Regions from separate parts of the Streptomyces speibonae genome, predicted to be linked through region 3. Evidence: riboswitches for the same ligand, from Rfam matches in the RefSeq annotation. Region 3 holds a riboswitch; each other region holds the start of a gene.
The links. Region 3 has a riboswitch for cyclic di-AMP ahead of AC5L3C_RS09170 (M23 family metallopeptidase). Riboswitches for the same ligand answer to the same signal wherever they lie in the genome.
Positions count from the first base shown of each region.

Region 1: it holds a riboswitch for cyclic di-AMP, as region 3 does, so the genes downstream of both, AC5L3C_RS15350 (transglycosylase SLT domain-containing protein) here and AC5L3C_RS09170 (M23 family metallopeptidase) in region 3, are expected to answer to the same signal.
Region 2: it holds a riboswitch for cyclic di-AMP, as region 3 does, so the genes downstream of both, AC5L3C_RS32755 (C40 family peptidase) here and AC5L3C_RS09170 (M23 family metallopeptidase) in region 3, are expected to answer to the same signal.

Region 1 is NZ_OZ480260.1:3,426,464-3,430,995, reverse strand. It holds gene AC5L3C_RS15360 (GNAT family N-acetyltransferase) at 1-715, opposite strand, end outside; gene AC5L3C_RS15355 (HAD family hydrolase) at 923-1,795, shown strand; gene AC5L3C_RS15350 (transglycosylase SLT domain-containing protein) at 1,759-2,274, opposite strand; cyclic di-AMP (ydaO/yuaA leader) riboswitch at 2,278-2,447, opposite strand; gene AC5L3C_RS15345 (polyprenyl synthetase family protein) at 2,985-3,995, shown strand; gene AC5L3C_RS15340 (LolA family protein) at 4,235-4,532, shown strand, end outside.
Region 2 is NZ_OZ480260.1:7,248,230-7,252,761, reverse strand. It holds gene AC5L3C_RS32765 (ATP-dependent Clp protease proteolytic subunit) at 1-273, shown strand, start outside; gene AC5L3C_RS32760 (hypothetical protein) at 281-589, shown strand; cyclic di-AMP (ydaO/yuaA leader) riboswitch at 936-1,125, shown strand; gene AC5L3C_RS32755 (C40 family peptidase) at 1,129-1,602, shown strand; gene AC5L3C_RS32750 (ATP-binding protein) at 1,667-2,134, opposite strand; gene AC5L3C_RS32745 (helix-turn-helix domain-containing protein) at 2,347-3,207, shown strand; gene AC5L3C_RS32740 (DUF397 domain-containing protein) at 3,217-3,441, shown strand; gene AC5L3C_RS32735 (8-amino-7-oxononanoate synthase) at 3,513-4,532, opposite strand, start outside.
Region 3 is NZ_OZ480260.1:2,088,013-2,092,544, reverse strand. It holds gene AC5L3C_RS09180 (M16 family metallopeptidase) at 1-1,312, shown strand, start outside; gene AC5L3C_RS09175 (M16 family metallopeptidase) at 1,309-2,697, shown strand; cyclic di-AMP (ydaO/yuaA leader) riboswitch at 2,899-3,064, shown strand; gene AC5L3C_RS09170 (M23 family metallopeptidase) at 3,076-3,849, shown strand; gene AC5L3C_RS09165 (GntR family transcriptional regulator) at 4,033-4,532, shown strand, end outside.

The DNA.
Region 1 (4,532 bases), 1.3 Mb from region 3:
GGTCACCGGCGTACAGGACGGACAGCGTGCCCGTGCACTGCGGGGCCCGGGTCTCGGCGAGCCGGCCCACGAGCCGGGCGATCCACTCGCGCGCGAACCGGTCGCGGCGCCCGGTCCTGCGGTACTGCGCCGACTTCCACGCGACGAGCGCCCGCAGCGCGGCCGGGTCGCGTTCGTCGAAGACGAACCGCACGCCCCCGGCGCGGCGGTCCAGCCGGCGCTCCTTGGCCAGCGTGGTCTTCAGGAACTTCGGCGACTGGGTGCGCAGCACCGACTCGTAGGTCTCGTAGCCCTTCTCCACGTCGATGACGTAGGTGGCGTGCTCCTCGGCCGCGTACGGCACGAACAGGTCCTGCCCGGCCTCGAGGTTGTCGAAGGCGAAGCTCGACACCTTGCAGGCCCGCAGCAGTTCACCGGCGTCCGGGACGAGGCCGGGTGCCAGCACCGCCCCCTGGCAGTCCGACACCCCGAGCCCGATCGCCCGGCCCTGCCCCGCCACGCCACGCTCGTAGGGCAGGAAGCCCACCGGCCGCGCCCCTTCGTACAGCACGGCCACCCGGGCCCGGGGCCGCACCCGGCCCACGGCAATGGCGAACTCCGGTTCCATGAAAGGGCTGCGCGGTGCCTCCGCGGCGGCGCGCAGTTCCCGCCAGCGCTCCCGCTCCCCCTCGCCGAGCTCCTGCGGCCTCAGCTCGCGCACGCGTCCACTGCTCACCTGACCCCCCGATCAAGTCCCCCCTGGACTCTTTGGACGGTACCGCCGGTCCCATCGGGGCGGTAGATAGCGGACGATGTTCTTGCCAAACGGTGAAAGAGTCCTCAACCGGTCCGTACCCGGAGATGACGGAAGGCGAACCGCACCGAAAACGAGCGGATACGGGCACGGTGAATCGGACGGTTGCGTTGTCCGTATTCTCTGATCATGGCCGCACCCACCGCTTTCTCGCTCATCGCCACCGACCTGGACGGGACGCTGCTGCGCGGCGACGACACCCTGTCCGACCGCTCTCTCGCCGCCCTCGCGCGGGTGGAGCGGGCCGGTGCCCGGCACCTCGTCGTCACGGGGCGTCCCGCCCCCCGGGTGCGGCCGCTCCTGGACGATCTCGGCTCCACGGGGCTCGCGGTGTGCGGCCAGGGTGCGCAGGTGTACGACGCCGGCGCGGACCGGCTGCTGTGGTCCGTCACGCTGGACCGGGAACTGGCGGAGACCGCCCTCGGCAAGATCGAGGCCGAGGTGGGGGAGGTGTACGCCGCGGTCGACCAGGACGGGGTCGACGGGCTGACGCTGATCGAGCCGGGCTATCTGATGCCGCACCCGACGCTGCCCGCGGTGCGGGTCGAGCGGCGGCGCGATCTGTGGGAGCGGCCGATCAGCAAGGTGCTGCTGCGCCACCCCCGGTTCACCGACGACGCGTTGGCGGCGGCGGCGCGGGCGGTGGTCGGTTCGCTGGCGACGGTCACCATGTCGGGGCCGGGCACCGTGGAGCTCCAGCCGTGCGGTGTGACCAAGGCGAGCGGGCTCGCGCTGGCGGCCGAGCACCTGGGGCTGAGCCCGGAGCGGACGGTCGCCTTCGGGGACATGCCCAACGACATCCCCATGTTCGACTGGGCGGCGCACGGCGTCGCCATGGCCAACGCGCACCCGGAGCTGAAGGCGGTGGCCGACGAGGTCACCATGTCGAACGAGGACGACGGCGTGGCCGTCGTCCTCGAGCGACTGTTCGGTGGGCCGGCCGTGCTCGGCCGTCAGCGGTCGGCTCAGTACGCGCCGAAGACGTTGTCGATCGAGCCGTAGCGGTCGGCGGCGTAGTTGCAGGCCGCGGTGATGTTCGCGACCGGGTCGTACGGGTCGAAGGCGGTGCCCGGCACGTGGTACGCCTGGAAGGTCGGGTCGATGACCTGGAGCAGGCCCTTCGACGGGGTGCCCTTGGCGGCGTTGGAGTCCCAGAGGTTGATGGCGGCCGGGTTGCCGGAGGACTCGCGCATGATGTTGCGGTGGATGGCGTCGTAGGAGCCAGGGATGCCGTGCTGCGCCATGATGTCCAGCGACTCGCGGATCCAGCCGTCGAGGTTGTCCGGGTACGCGGTCGTGGCGGCGGTGGCCGTGGCGGCCGTCGTGGGCGCCGCGGAGGCGGTGGTGGCGCCGAACAGCGGGAGGGCGACCACGGCGACGCCGGTGCCGGCGACGGCGAGGGAGCGGGCGAGGCGACGGTTGGCGAGGGAGCGGGCGAGGCGACGGTTGCGGAAGCGACGGAGCTGACCGGAAACGGGCATGACTGGGTTCCTCTCCTACGCCTGCGAGGTGAGCTGTCGGGTTCGGGCGGGAGAGTGCCCGGCCGTGCCCCTGGAGGCATGGCTTCACCCCTAGCCGTTCCGGCGCGTGGCCGGCCCGGCGGCTTACCTGGGTCCCCCGCTCCTGCCGTGCGTGAGTTCGTCGGTGGGTGTGATGCGGGCGGTGGCAGGATTCGGCGTCCGCCCGGCAGGCCCGGAACGTATGCGAGAGCAGATGTCGGGAACAAGTACGGGGATCACGCAATCGTCCCTTTGATCTTGGATGGGGCGATTTGGGGTGCTTGATCCTTTGCGGATGCCAAGGGCCAACTCGGTTGCGCGGGAAGGGGAAACGGCGCTCGGGTGCGGGGGTGGGCGCGACGGGGTACGCGTGACCGACGTCACTGATCGCAAGCACCGGGAGCATTTACCGCCAAGGGGAATCCACTTGCCAATTGCGACAAATCGGTCGACCGGCCGGGCAGGATGGACAGTGAGGCGTTATGTCCGGGAAGGAGGGAATTGTCCGTTGCGTGGTCCGTCGCTGTCAGCCGATCGGAAGCACTCGGCTCCCGATCCGGTACCGCACTCCTCGTAACCCCGGGTGGCGGCGGTGATCGAAACATGACCGGATACGCTGACTCGAGTGATGGCAGCGACCTATCGACATTCCGTGTAACCGCCAGTGGACACCAGCAGACAGGAGACCCCTCGTGACCGTCGTCGGGCCGTTCGGGCTGAGCGTGCGGGACCAGGCTCTGGAAGCCGATGTCCAGGCCGGGATGGCGGCTGTCGAGGAAGGGCTGATCGAGGCCACCAAGAGTGAGGTCCCCTTCATCACCGGCGCCGCCCAGCACCTGGTGCGGGCCGGCGGCAAGCGGTTCCGTCCGCTGCTGGTGATGCTCGCCGCCCAGTTCGGCGATCCGTACGCGCCCGGCATCGTGCCGTCCGCCGTGGTCGTGGAGCTCACCCACCTGGCCACGCTCTACCACGACGACGTGATGGACGAGGCCGAGGTCCGCCGCGGAGTCGACAGCGCGAACGCCCGCTGGGGCAACTCCGTCGCGGTCCTCACCGGCGACTTCCTCTTCGCCCGGGCCTCGCACATCCTGGCCGACCTCGGACCGGAGGCGGTGCGGGTGCAGGCCGAGGCGTTCGAACGGCTGGTCACCGGACAGATCCTGGAGACCGCGGGACCGCAGGACGGCCGCGACCCGGTCGACCACTACCTGGACGTGCTCGGCGGCAAGACCGGATCCCTGGTCGCCGTCTCCTGCCGCTTCGGCGCGATGATGTCCGGCGCCGACGAGACGGTCGTGGACGTGCTCACCCAGTACGGCGAGCGGCTCGGCGTCGCCTTCCAGCTCGCCGACGACGTCCTGGACATCGCCTCCGACTCCAGCGAGTCCGGCAAGACCCCCGGCACCGACCTGCGCGAGGGCATCGCCACGCTGCCCGTGCTGCGGCTGCGCGAGCGGGCGGCCCGGCTGGGCCTCGCCGAGGACATCGCCCTGTGCGAGCTGCTGGACTCCGACCTCACCGACGACGCCCGGCACGCCGAGGCGCTGCGGCTGCTGCGCGCGCACCCCGCGCTCGAGCAGGCCCGCCGGGACACCGTGCGCTACGCCGAGGAGGCGCGCTCCGCGCTGGCCCCGCTGCGTGACTGCGAGGCCAAGCGGGCCCTCGTTCAGCTGTGCGACGCGGTGGTGCACCGCGCCGGCTGAGCCACCGGCCCGAACTCCCGCCCGACCCCTACTGGTCGGGGCGGAAAACCGCCCCCGTGTCATACCCGAGCAGTACACGCGGTTGCGCCCGCGGGCTGACGCTTCCGGCCGCCGGATTTGGTCAGATGGACCACGACGGACAACACCACTTCTCACCGGTTCGGGTGAGAATGGCGGCTCAGGGCGAGACTGGTGTGAGGACACGAGACGGAAGCCGCCGCCGACCACGGAGGGCACTCATGGCACCGTACGATTCCGAGAACACGACGGCCGCGGGGGAGGCGGAGGCCGACGAGCGGCGCACGATGCGGCGCAGGGCCGCGCGCTACGTCGTCCCGGTCACGGTCATGGGCGTGGCGGCCGCCACCATCGGGCTCGTCCCCGCGATCGCCAGCTCCGGCGACCCCGACCTGCCGGAGATCACCGCCGCGGAGCTCATCGAGAAGATCGCGGAGTCGGACGTCGAGCAGCTGTCCGGCACCGTGAAGATCACCACGGACCTCGGGCTGCCGGACCTCGGCGGCCTCGAGAGCGGCT
Region 2 (4,532 bases), 5.2 Mb from region 3:
CCCGGCTCACGTCTGGTGCTGCGCCAGCCCGCCCTCCTGGAGCCGATCGAGGGGCAGACGAGCGACCTGGCGATCCAGGCGGAGGAGCTGACCCGGATCCGGGCCCGCATGGAGGAGATGCTCGTGCGGCACACGGGCCGCACGGCGGAGCAGGTCCGCACCGACCTCGAGCGGGACACGGTCCTCGACGCGCAGGGCGCCGTCGACCACGGCCTGGCGGACCGGATCGTGCCCCACCGCAGGGGTGTCCACCCGGCCACCGGCGCGAGGTGAGGCGCGCATGCTGCCTCCGGAGCTTCCTCCGCTGCCCGCGCTGACCCGCGCGGAGGCCGAGCTGATCGACCGGTACCTCGAGGCCGTCGACCTGCTCGGCCGGGTCAACCCCGCCCTGGGCGGCGACACCTACCGGAGCCTGCGCGCCGCCCAGGCGCTGGTCGGCAAGGCCGTCGCACTGCGCGACGCGCTGACCCTGATGCACCGGCGCGGCGAGAGCGAGATGCACTCCGCCACGCTGGCCCGCGCGCTGCGGGTGCTGGACGGCGAGCGACGTACGGCCAGGGTCACACTGCCGCCGGGGCCGGGGAGTTGACCCCCGCGACTCCCCGGACGACGGTCCGCGCGCCGGTGCGCTCGGCCCGGGGTTGAAACGGACCAAATGGCGTACCCCCGTCCGGCGTAGACGAACCTCCTGTTTTCGGGTTTCTCAAGTTGCACGAGGGAGGCGACCACGGGGCGACATGGGGCATCGCATCGCTGGTCCGGGGCTGCGCGAGCCCCGGACGGCGGTTCGAACACGACAGGGGCCACTCGAACGGGTGAGTGGCGCGTAACAACACAAACCCCACGTTCCATTGGGTTTTCGCTCCCGCCATGAGCCAAGATCCCTGACTGACGACAAGACCCCGCCGCAGCGGCGGGGCGATCCGGGCGGACGCCGAGTCCTGCCGCCGCCCGGATGACCGGTCGACAGGAGTGGATCGGCAGGAGTGGAGGACCCAAGCACGACGGGCCGCCGGAACGTCCGTTCCGAGCAGCCCTTGGGGTGAAGCCGCATCCGTGCGGCCGGGCCACTTCGCCAGCCCGAATCCGACAGGTCATCCTTCACAGGCGGCTGACGAAGGGTTGCGCATGACTGCGCTCAATCGTGTCCCGTCTCTCATGGCCCGGGCCGGCACGGCCTCGGCTCTCACCCTGGCTGCCGTGGGCAGCTCACTCGTGGTCCCCGGAGCCGCCTCGGAGGCGGCTGCCGCGAGCACGGCGACCAAGGCACTGCGCGTCGCAGCCTCCAAGAAGGGCTCGCCGTACCAGTGGGGTGCCGCCGGGCCGTACCGGTTCGACTGCTCGGGACTGACGCTCTATTCGTTCAAGAAAGCGGGCAAGAAATTGCCCCGCACCGCTGCCCAGCAGTACAACAAGACCCGTCACATCTCGGCCGGCAGCCGCAGGGCCGGGGATCTGGTGTTCTTCCATTCGGGCGGTTACGTGTACCACGTCGGCATCTACGCCGGGAGCGGCAAGATCTGGCACGCCCCGAAGACCGGGGACGTGGTGCGGCTGCAGACGATCTGGACCCGGAGCGTCTCGTACGGCCGGGTGAGCTGACCCCCGCGGGGGCGGCGGCACCCGAGGCGTGCCGCCGCCCCGCCGGCCCACACCGGCGTGGGTCCTACGGCTCCTGCTGTCCCGCCGCCGTGACCGCTTCGGCGGCCTGGACGGTCCAGGTCCACGGCAGTTCGACCGAGACGGTCTTGCCGCCCTCACGCGTGGGGCGAATCCTCAGTCTTCCTCCGCATTCCGCGGTCAGCCAGCGGATGATCACGAGCCCGCGGCCGTTGTCCTGCTGCACCGCGGCGGGCAGCCGTTTGGGGAACCGGGGGTGGCTGTCCGTCACCCCGATGTGCACCCGTTCATCGCGGACCAGAGCGACGTCCACCGTGAACGTGGGTGACTGCCCGAACGTGTGCTGCACCGCGTTGGTGGCGAGTTCGGAGACGATCAGCCGGACGGTGTCGGACAGCTCCGTGTCCGCCGGCATGCCCCATCCCTCCAGCGTGCCCACCACATGGGTCCGGGCGGCGGAGACCGAGGCGGGATCGCTCGGCAGAGTGACGGATGCTTCCAGATGGTCTGCCATGGCGACGTCGTCCCTTTCCCACGGAACCGCAGTCCGACACGGAGCGGCTGGTTCGAGTACGGTCCCGCACTGGTGCTTCGTCGCCAGAGTGCCATCACCGCACGGCACACGGCGGCGATCCACCAAGATATGCATATATCTGTCGCTCAAAGCGGTGAACTCTGCGACGGGAGACCGTATCCGGGCGGCTCGGAAGGAGTAAGGAGAAGCCCATGCAACACGGTCCCGCGGTGCGCCGCCGCAAACTGGGCGCCGAATTGCGCGCGCTGCGCACCTCGGCGGGACTCACCAGCGGCGAGGCGGCCCGGCTGGCGGGGTGGCACCAGTCGAAGGTGAGCCGGATCGAGACCGGCACCAGTGGGGTGAAACCGGCCGATGTGCGGTTACTCCTCGACGTCTACGGCGTGGCGGATCCGCAGTTGCGGGAGTTGCTGCTGGTGCTGTCGGGCAGCGGTGACGGCGGCGGCCGGCACCACTGGTGGCACGCCTACCGGGGCGTACTGCCGCCCACCTACCGGGACTTCATCAGTCTGGAGTCGCAGGCCAGCGGGATGCGCACCCTGGAGACCACGGTGATCCCGGGTCTGTTGCAGACGCCCGAGTACGCGCGGGCCGTGACGGAGGCCGCTCTGGAGGGGGTGCCGGAGGAACGGCTGGACGCCCTGGTGGAGGTGCGGCTGGCACGCCAGGACGTGCTGCGTGCCGAGCCGCCGCTGGAGCTGAGCGCGGTGCTGGACGAGGCGGTGCTGCGGCGGGAGGTCGGGGGTCCCGGCGTGATGAGCCGGCAGCTGATCCGGCTGGTCGAGGCGGCGCGGCTGCCCCAAGTGCGGTTGCAGGTCCTTCCGTTCACCGCCGGCGCGCACATCGGTGTCACCGGTCCTTTCGTCATCTTTTCGTTTTCGCGCGCTTCTGATCTCGATGTGGTTGTTCTCGACCACTTGACGAGTAGCCTCTATCTGGAGCGGAAAGAAGACCTCCGGGCCTACGTGGAGGCCTTCAACGCCCTTTCGATCCACGCCCTTTCACCCGAGGACTCGTTGGATTTCATCGCCGGTGCAGCAGCCGGCGCGTAAGGAGGCACGATGCCCGTACCGCCTCGGACCATCCCTTCCTGCCTCGCACTGCGGGATGTGCGGTGGCTGCGCAGCAGCTACAGCACGGGTGCCAACAACTGTGTGGAGACGGCCCGGCCGCTCTCCGGCCCGCAGGCCGGACTGCTCGCCGTGCGCGACTCCAAGGCCCCCGACGGACCGGCCCTGCTCTTCTCCCCCGGGAGCTGGACCGAGTTCGTGACCGCGGTCCGCTGACCGGGACGCACATCCACCGGTCCGACACACCGTCAGTCACCTCGCGCGACGCACGGCCGTGCCCCGCCGACTCATGGCCGCGTTTCGCCGATCACCCGTACAGCGCGTTCGATCTCTGCCCCGGACAGGTCCGCGCGGGCGGTCAGTCTGAGCCGTGAGATGCCGTCGGGCACGGAAGGAGGACGGAAACAGCCCACGGACAGGCCGGCCGCCCGGCAGTCGGCCGCCCATCGCACGGCCTGCTCCGGGGAAGGGGCACGCACGGAGACGACCGCGGCGTCCGGACGCACCGCGTCCAGTCCCGCGGCCGTCAGCCGGCCGTGCAGTGCGCGTGCCACCTGGCCGGCCCGTGCCGCACGCGCGGGTTCGCGGCGCAGCAGCCGCAGCGCCGCCAGGGCCGCACCCGCCGCCGCCGGGGCGAGCCCCGTGTCGAAGATGAACGTCCGCGCCGTGTTGACCAGATGCCCGATCACCCGGGCCGGGCCGAGCACCGCTCCGCCCTGGCTGCCGAGCGACTTGGAGAGCGTCACCGTCACCACCACGTCCTCGGCCCCCGCGAGGCCCGCCGCGTACGGGGCGCCGCGGCCGCCGTCGCCGAGCACGCCGAAGCCATGCGCGTCGTCGAGGACCAGGCCCGCTCCGTGCTCCCGGCACGCCTCGGCCAGCCCCGCCAGCGGGGCCGCGTCGCCGTCCACCGAGAAGACCGTGTCGGACACGGTCACGGCCGGCCCGTCGTGGCCGTCCAGCGCTTTGCGCACGGCGTCGGGGTCGTTGTGCGCCACGACCTGTGTCGTACCGCGGGCCAGCCGGCAGCCGTCGATCAGGGAGGCGTGGTTGCCCGCGTCGGAGACCACGAGGGAGCCGTGCGGGGCGAGCGCCGTGACGGCCGCGAGGTTGGCCGCGTAGCCGGAGGAGAAGACCAGAGCGGCCTCGGTGCCGCAGAAACGGGCGAGCTCGCCCTCGAGTTCCGCGTGGAGTTCCGTGGTGCCGGTGACGAGCCGGGAGCCGGTCGACCCGCCGCCCCAGGTCCGCGCGGCGCGCGCGGCGGCCTCGGTGACCTCGGGGTGCCGGGCCAGCCCGAGGTAGTCGTT
Region 3 (4,532 bases):
CCGCCTGGCCAACGGCCTGCGCGTGGTGCTCTCCGAGGACCACCTGACCCCGGTCGCGGCGGTGTGCCTCTGGTACGACGTCGGTTCGCGCCACGAAGTCAAGGGGCGTACCGGTCTGGCTCACCTTTTCGAGCACTTGATGTTCCAGGGCTCCGCCCAGGTGAAGGGCAACGGTCACTTCGAGCTGGTGCAGGGCGCCGGCGGCTCCCTCAACGGCACCACCAGCTTCGAGCGCACCAACTACTTCGAGACCATGCCCGCCCACCAGCTGGAGCTCGCCCTCTGGCTGGAGGCCGACCGGATGGGCTCCCTGCTGACCGCCCTGGACGACGAGTCCATGGAGAACCAGCGCGACGTCGTCAAGAACGAGCGCCGCCAGCGCTACGACAACGTCCCCTACGGCACGGCCTTCGAGAAGCTGACCGCGCTCGCCTACCCGGAGGGCCACCCGTACCACCACACGCCGATCGGCTCGATGGCGGACCTGGACGCGGCCACCCTGGAGGACGCCCGCGCGTTCTTCCGCACCTACTACGCGCCGAACAACGCCGTGCTGTCCGTCGTCGGGGACATCGACCCGGAGCAGACCCTCGCCTGGATCGAGAAGTACTTCGGCTCCATCCCGTCCCACGACGGCAAGCCCGCCCCGCGCGACGGCTCGCTGCCCGACGTCATCGGCGAGCAGCTGCGCGAGGTCGTGGAGGAGGAGGTCCCCGCGCGGGCGCTGATGGCCGCCTACCGGCTGCCGGAGGACGGCACGCGCGCGTGCGACGCCGTGGACCTGGCGCTCACGATCCTCGGCGGCGGCGAGTCCTCGCGGCTCTACAACCGGCTGGTACGGCGCGACCGCACCGCCGTGGCCGCCGGGTTCGGTCTGCTGCGGCTGACCGGGGCCCCCTCCCTGGGCTGGCTGGACGTGAAGACCTCCGGCGACGTGGAGGTGCCGGTCATCGAGGCGGCCATCGACGAGGAGCTCGCCCGGTTCGCCGATCAGGGCCCCACGGCGGAGGAGATGGAACGCGCGCAGGCCCAGTTGGAGCGCGAGTGGCTCGACCGGCTCGGCACGGTCGCGGGCCGCGCCGACGAACTGTGCCGGTACGCCGTCCTGTTCGGCGACCCGCAGCTCGCCCTGACCGCCGTCCAGCGCGTCCTCGAGGTGACGGCGGAGGAGGTGCAGGAGGTCGCCAAGAGCCGCCTGCGCCCCGACAACCGCGCGGTGCTCGTCTACGAGCCCGTCGCCCCGGAGGACGAGGACACCGAGGAAGCCGCCGCGGCCGCCGGCACCGACGAGAACGAGGAGGCGGCGAAGTGACCGAGCTCGCCACGATGGACTTCCACCCCCAGCCGCAGCCGGGCGACGCCAAGCCCTGGGCCTTCCCGGCCCCGGAGCGCGGCCGGCTCGACAACGGCGTCACCGTCCTGCGCTGCGACCGCCCCGGCCAGCAGGTCGTCGCCGTCGAGGTGCTGCTCGACGCGCCCCTGGAGGCCGAGCCGGCGGGGCTCGACGGCGTCGCCACGATCATGGCGCGCGCCTTTTCCGAGGGCACCGACAAGCACTCCGCAGAGGAGTTCGCCGCCGAACTGGAGCGCTGCGGCGCCACCCTGGACGCGCACGCCGACCACCCCGGCGTCCGCCTCAGCCTGGAGGTCCCCGCCTCGCGGCTGCCAAAGGGGCTCGGGCTGCTCGCCGACGCCCTCAGGGCGCCCGCGTTCGCCGACAGCGAGGTCGAGCGGCTCGTCCGCAACCGCCTCGACGAGATCCCGCACGAGCTGGCGAACCCCTCCCGCCGCGCGGCGAAGGAACTGTCCAAGGAGCTCTTCCCGGCGAGTTCGCGCATGTCGCGCCCGCGCCAGGGCACCGAGGAGACGGTCGCCGGCATCGACTCCGCGGCCGTGCGCGCCTTCTACGAGAGCCACGTCCGCCCCGCCACGGCCACCGTCGTGGTCGTCGGCGACCTCGCCGGCGTCGACCTGGACGCGCTGCTCGGCGACACGATCGGCGCCTGGACCGGCTCCCCGGGCCGGCCGCGGCCCGTTCCGCCGGTGGTCGCCGACGACCGCGGCCGGGTCGTGATCGTGGACCGTCCCGGCGCCGTCCAGACACAGCTGCTGATCGGCCGGATCGGCCCCGACCGCCACGACCGCGTGTGGCCCGCCCAGGTGCTGGGCACGTACTGCCTCGGCGGCACCCTCACCTCCCGCCTGGACCGCGTGCTGCGCGAGGAGAAGGGCTACACCTACGGCGTGCGGGCGTTCGGACAGGTCCTCAGGTCCGCCCCCGACGGCACGGGCGCGGCGATGCTGGCCATCAGCGGCTCCGTCGACACGCCGAACACCGGTCCCGCCCTGGACGACCTGTGGAAGGTGCTGCGCACGCTTGCCGCGGACGGGCTCACCGACGCCGAACGCGACGTCGCCGTACAGAACCTGGTGGGGGTGGCGCCGCTCAAGTACGAGACCGCCGCGGCCGTCGCCGGCACCCTGGCCGACCAGGTCGAGCAGCACCTGCCGGACCACTACCAGGCCGACCTGTACCGGCAGTTGGCCGCGACGGGCACCGTGGAGGCCACCGCGGCGGTCGTCAGCGCCTTCCCGGTGGACCGCCTGGTGACCGTCCTGGTCGGTGACGCGGCGCAGATCAAGGCGCCGGTCGAGGCCCTGGGGATCGGTGAAGTCACCGTCGTGACCGCCGAGTAGGCGGCCGCCGGCCGGCACGCGCGCGTGGGCCCTGGTGACGCGAACGTCACCAGGGCCCTCTTATGCCCGAATTGAGGTGGAGGTTGCCTGTCTGCCCTGTGGGATGCGCTACAAAAACCCGGATTCGTTTGGGCGTTGGGAGATGTCCCGCATAGCTTCGTGCGGGCTGTTCGTCGGGCAGTGCGCCGCATCCGCGGCAGCGGACAGCCATCGCCGAGTCCCCGTACGGCGCGAGCCAGGGGAGCCGGGGACCCACACGCAGTCCCTGGGGTGAATCGGGCGCCCGCGCGTACCGCGAGGGGGTCCGTAGGAGACCTTCCTGCTCCGAACCCGTCAGCTAACCCGGTAGGCGAGAGGGAAGGAAAGGACCAGCTGTACATGGCGTTCACCCGCGCCCCGGGGAAGCATCGTCGTCCCAGCCGGACGCAGCGCGGCACCGTCCGCGTGGCGGGCGTCGCGGCCCTCGCCGGCGGTGGAGTCGTCGGCTCCCTCGCGGCCCCCGCGCTCGCCGCCGAACCCGCCGCGGCGCAGACCGGCCTCACTCCCGTCGTCACCCTGGGCGACGCGGTCGCCGACCGGATCGACGCCCAGGCCGCCGCCCAGCACGAGGCCGCGCGTGAGGCGGCCGAGACCGCCGCGCGCAAGGCCGCCGAGCAGGCGGCCCGCGAGAAGGCGGCCGAGGAGGCCGAGGAGGCCCGCGCGGAGAAGGAGCGCGCCGCGCGTGAGGCGGAGCGCAAGCGCCTCAACACCTTCGTCTCCCCGATCCCCGGCTCCTACGTCTCGACCGCCTACGGGAGCGGTGGCGCCGTCTGGTCGTCCGGCACCCACACCGGCATCGACTTCCACGCCGCGAGCGGCACGCCCGTCCAGTCGGTGGGCGTCGGCACCGTCGTCGAGGCCGGCTGGGGCGGCGCGTACGGCAACCAGGTCGTCATCAAGATGAACGACGGCACGTACACGCAGTACGGCCATCTGTCGTCCGTCTCCGTCTCGGTGGGGCAGCAGGTCGCCGCGGGCCAGCAGATCGGCCTCTCGGGCGCCACCGGCAACGTCACGGGCGCGCATCTGCACTTCGAGGCCCGTACCACCGCCGAGTACGGCTCCGACCTCGATCCCGTCGCCTACCTCCGCGGGCACGGCGTGAACCTCTGAGACACGCCCGCCCTGAGAAGCCCCGGCTCCCCGGCCGGGGCTTTCGGCGTTTCGGGGGCGCCTGCTGTCCAAAAAATATGTGTGGATTCCCGGCTGCCGTCGGAAATTCCGGCCGGTTGCAATAGAGTCACGGAACGGACGTCATTCGTCGGCGTTTCACGGGGATTAAGCCGGAGGTCGGTCATGCGTATTCCCGCGCACTCGGTGTGCACGGCGATCCGGGACGACATCGTCGCGGGTGTCCATGAGCGTGGCAGCCGGCTCACCGAGGAACTCCTCGCCCGCCGCTACGGCGTCTCCCGCGTCCCCGTCCGCGAGGCGCTGCGCACCCTGGAGGCCGAGGGCTTCGTGGTCACCCGTCGGCACGCGGGCGCGTGTGTCGCCGAACCGACCGAGCAGGAGGCCGCCGATCTGCTGGAGATGCGCACCCTGCTCGAGCCGCTCGGCGCCGCCCGCGCGGCCCAGCGCCGCACCGAGGCACATCTCAAGGTGCTGCGCGGACTGGTCCGGCTCGGGCAGGAACGGGCCCGTCAGGGCAACAGCGACGACCTGCGGTCCCTGAGCGGCTGGTTCCACGAGACGCTCGCCCAGGCCTCCGGGAGCGCGGCGCTGACGTCGATGCTGACCCAGCTGCGGCACAAGATCACCTGGATGTACACCACCGACGGTCCGGCCGACCCGGT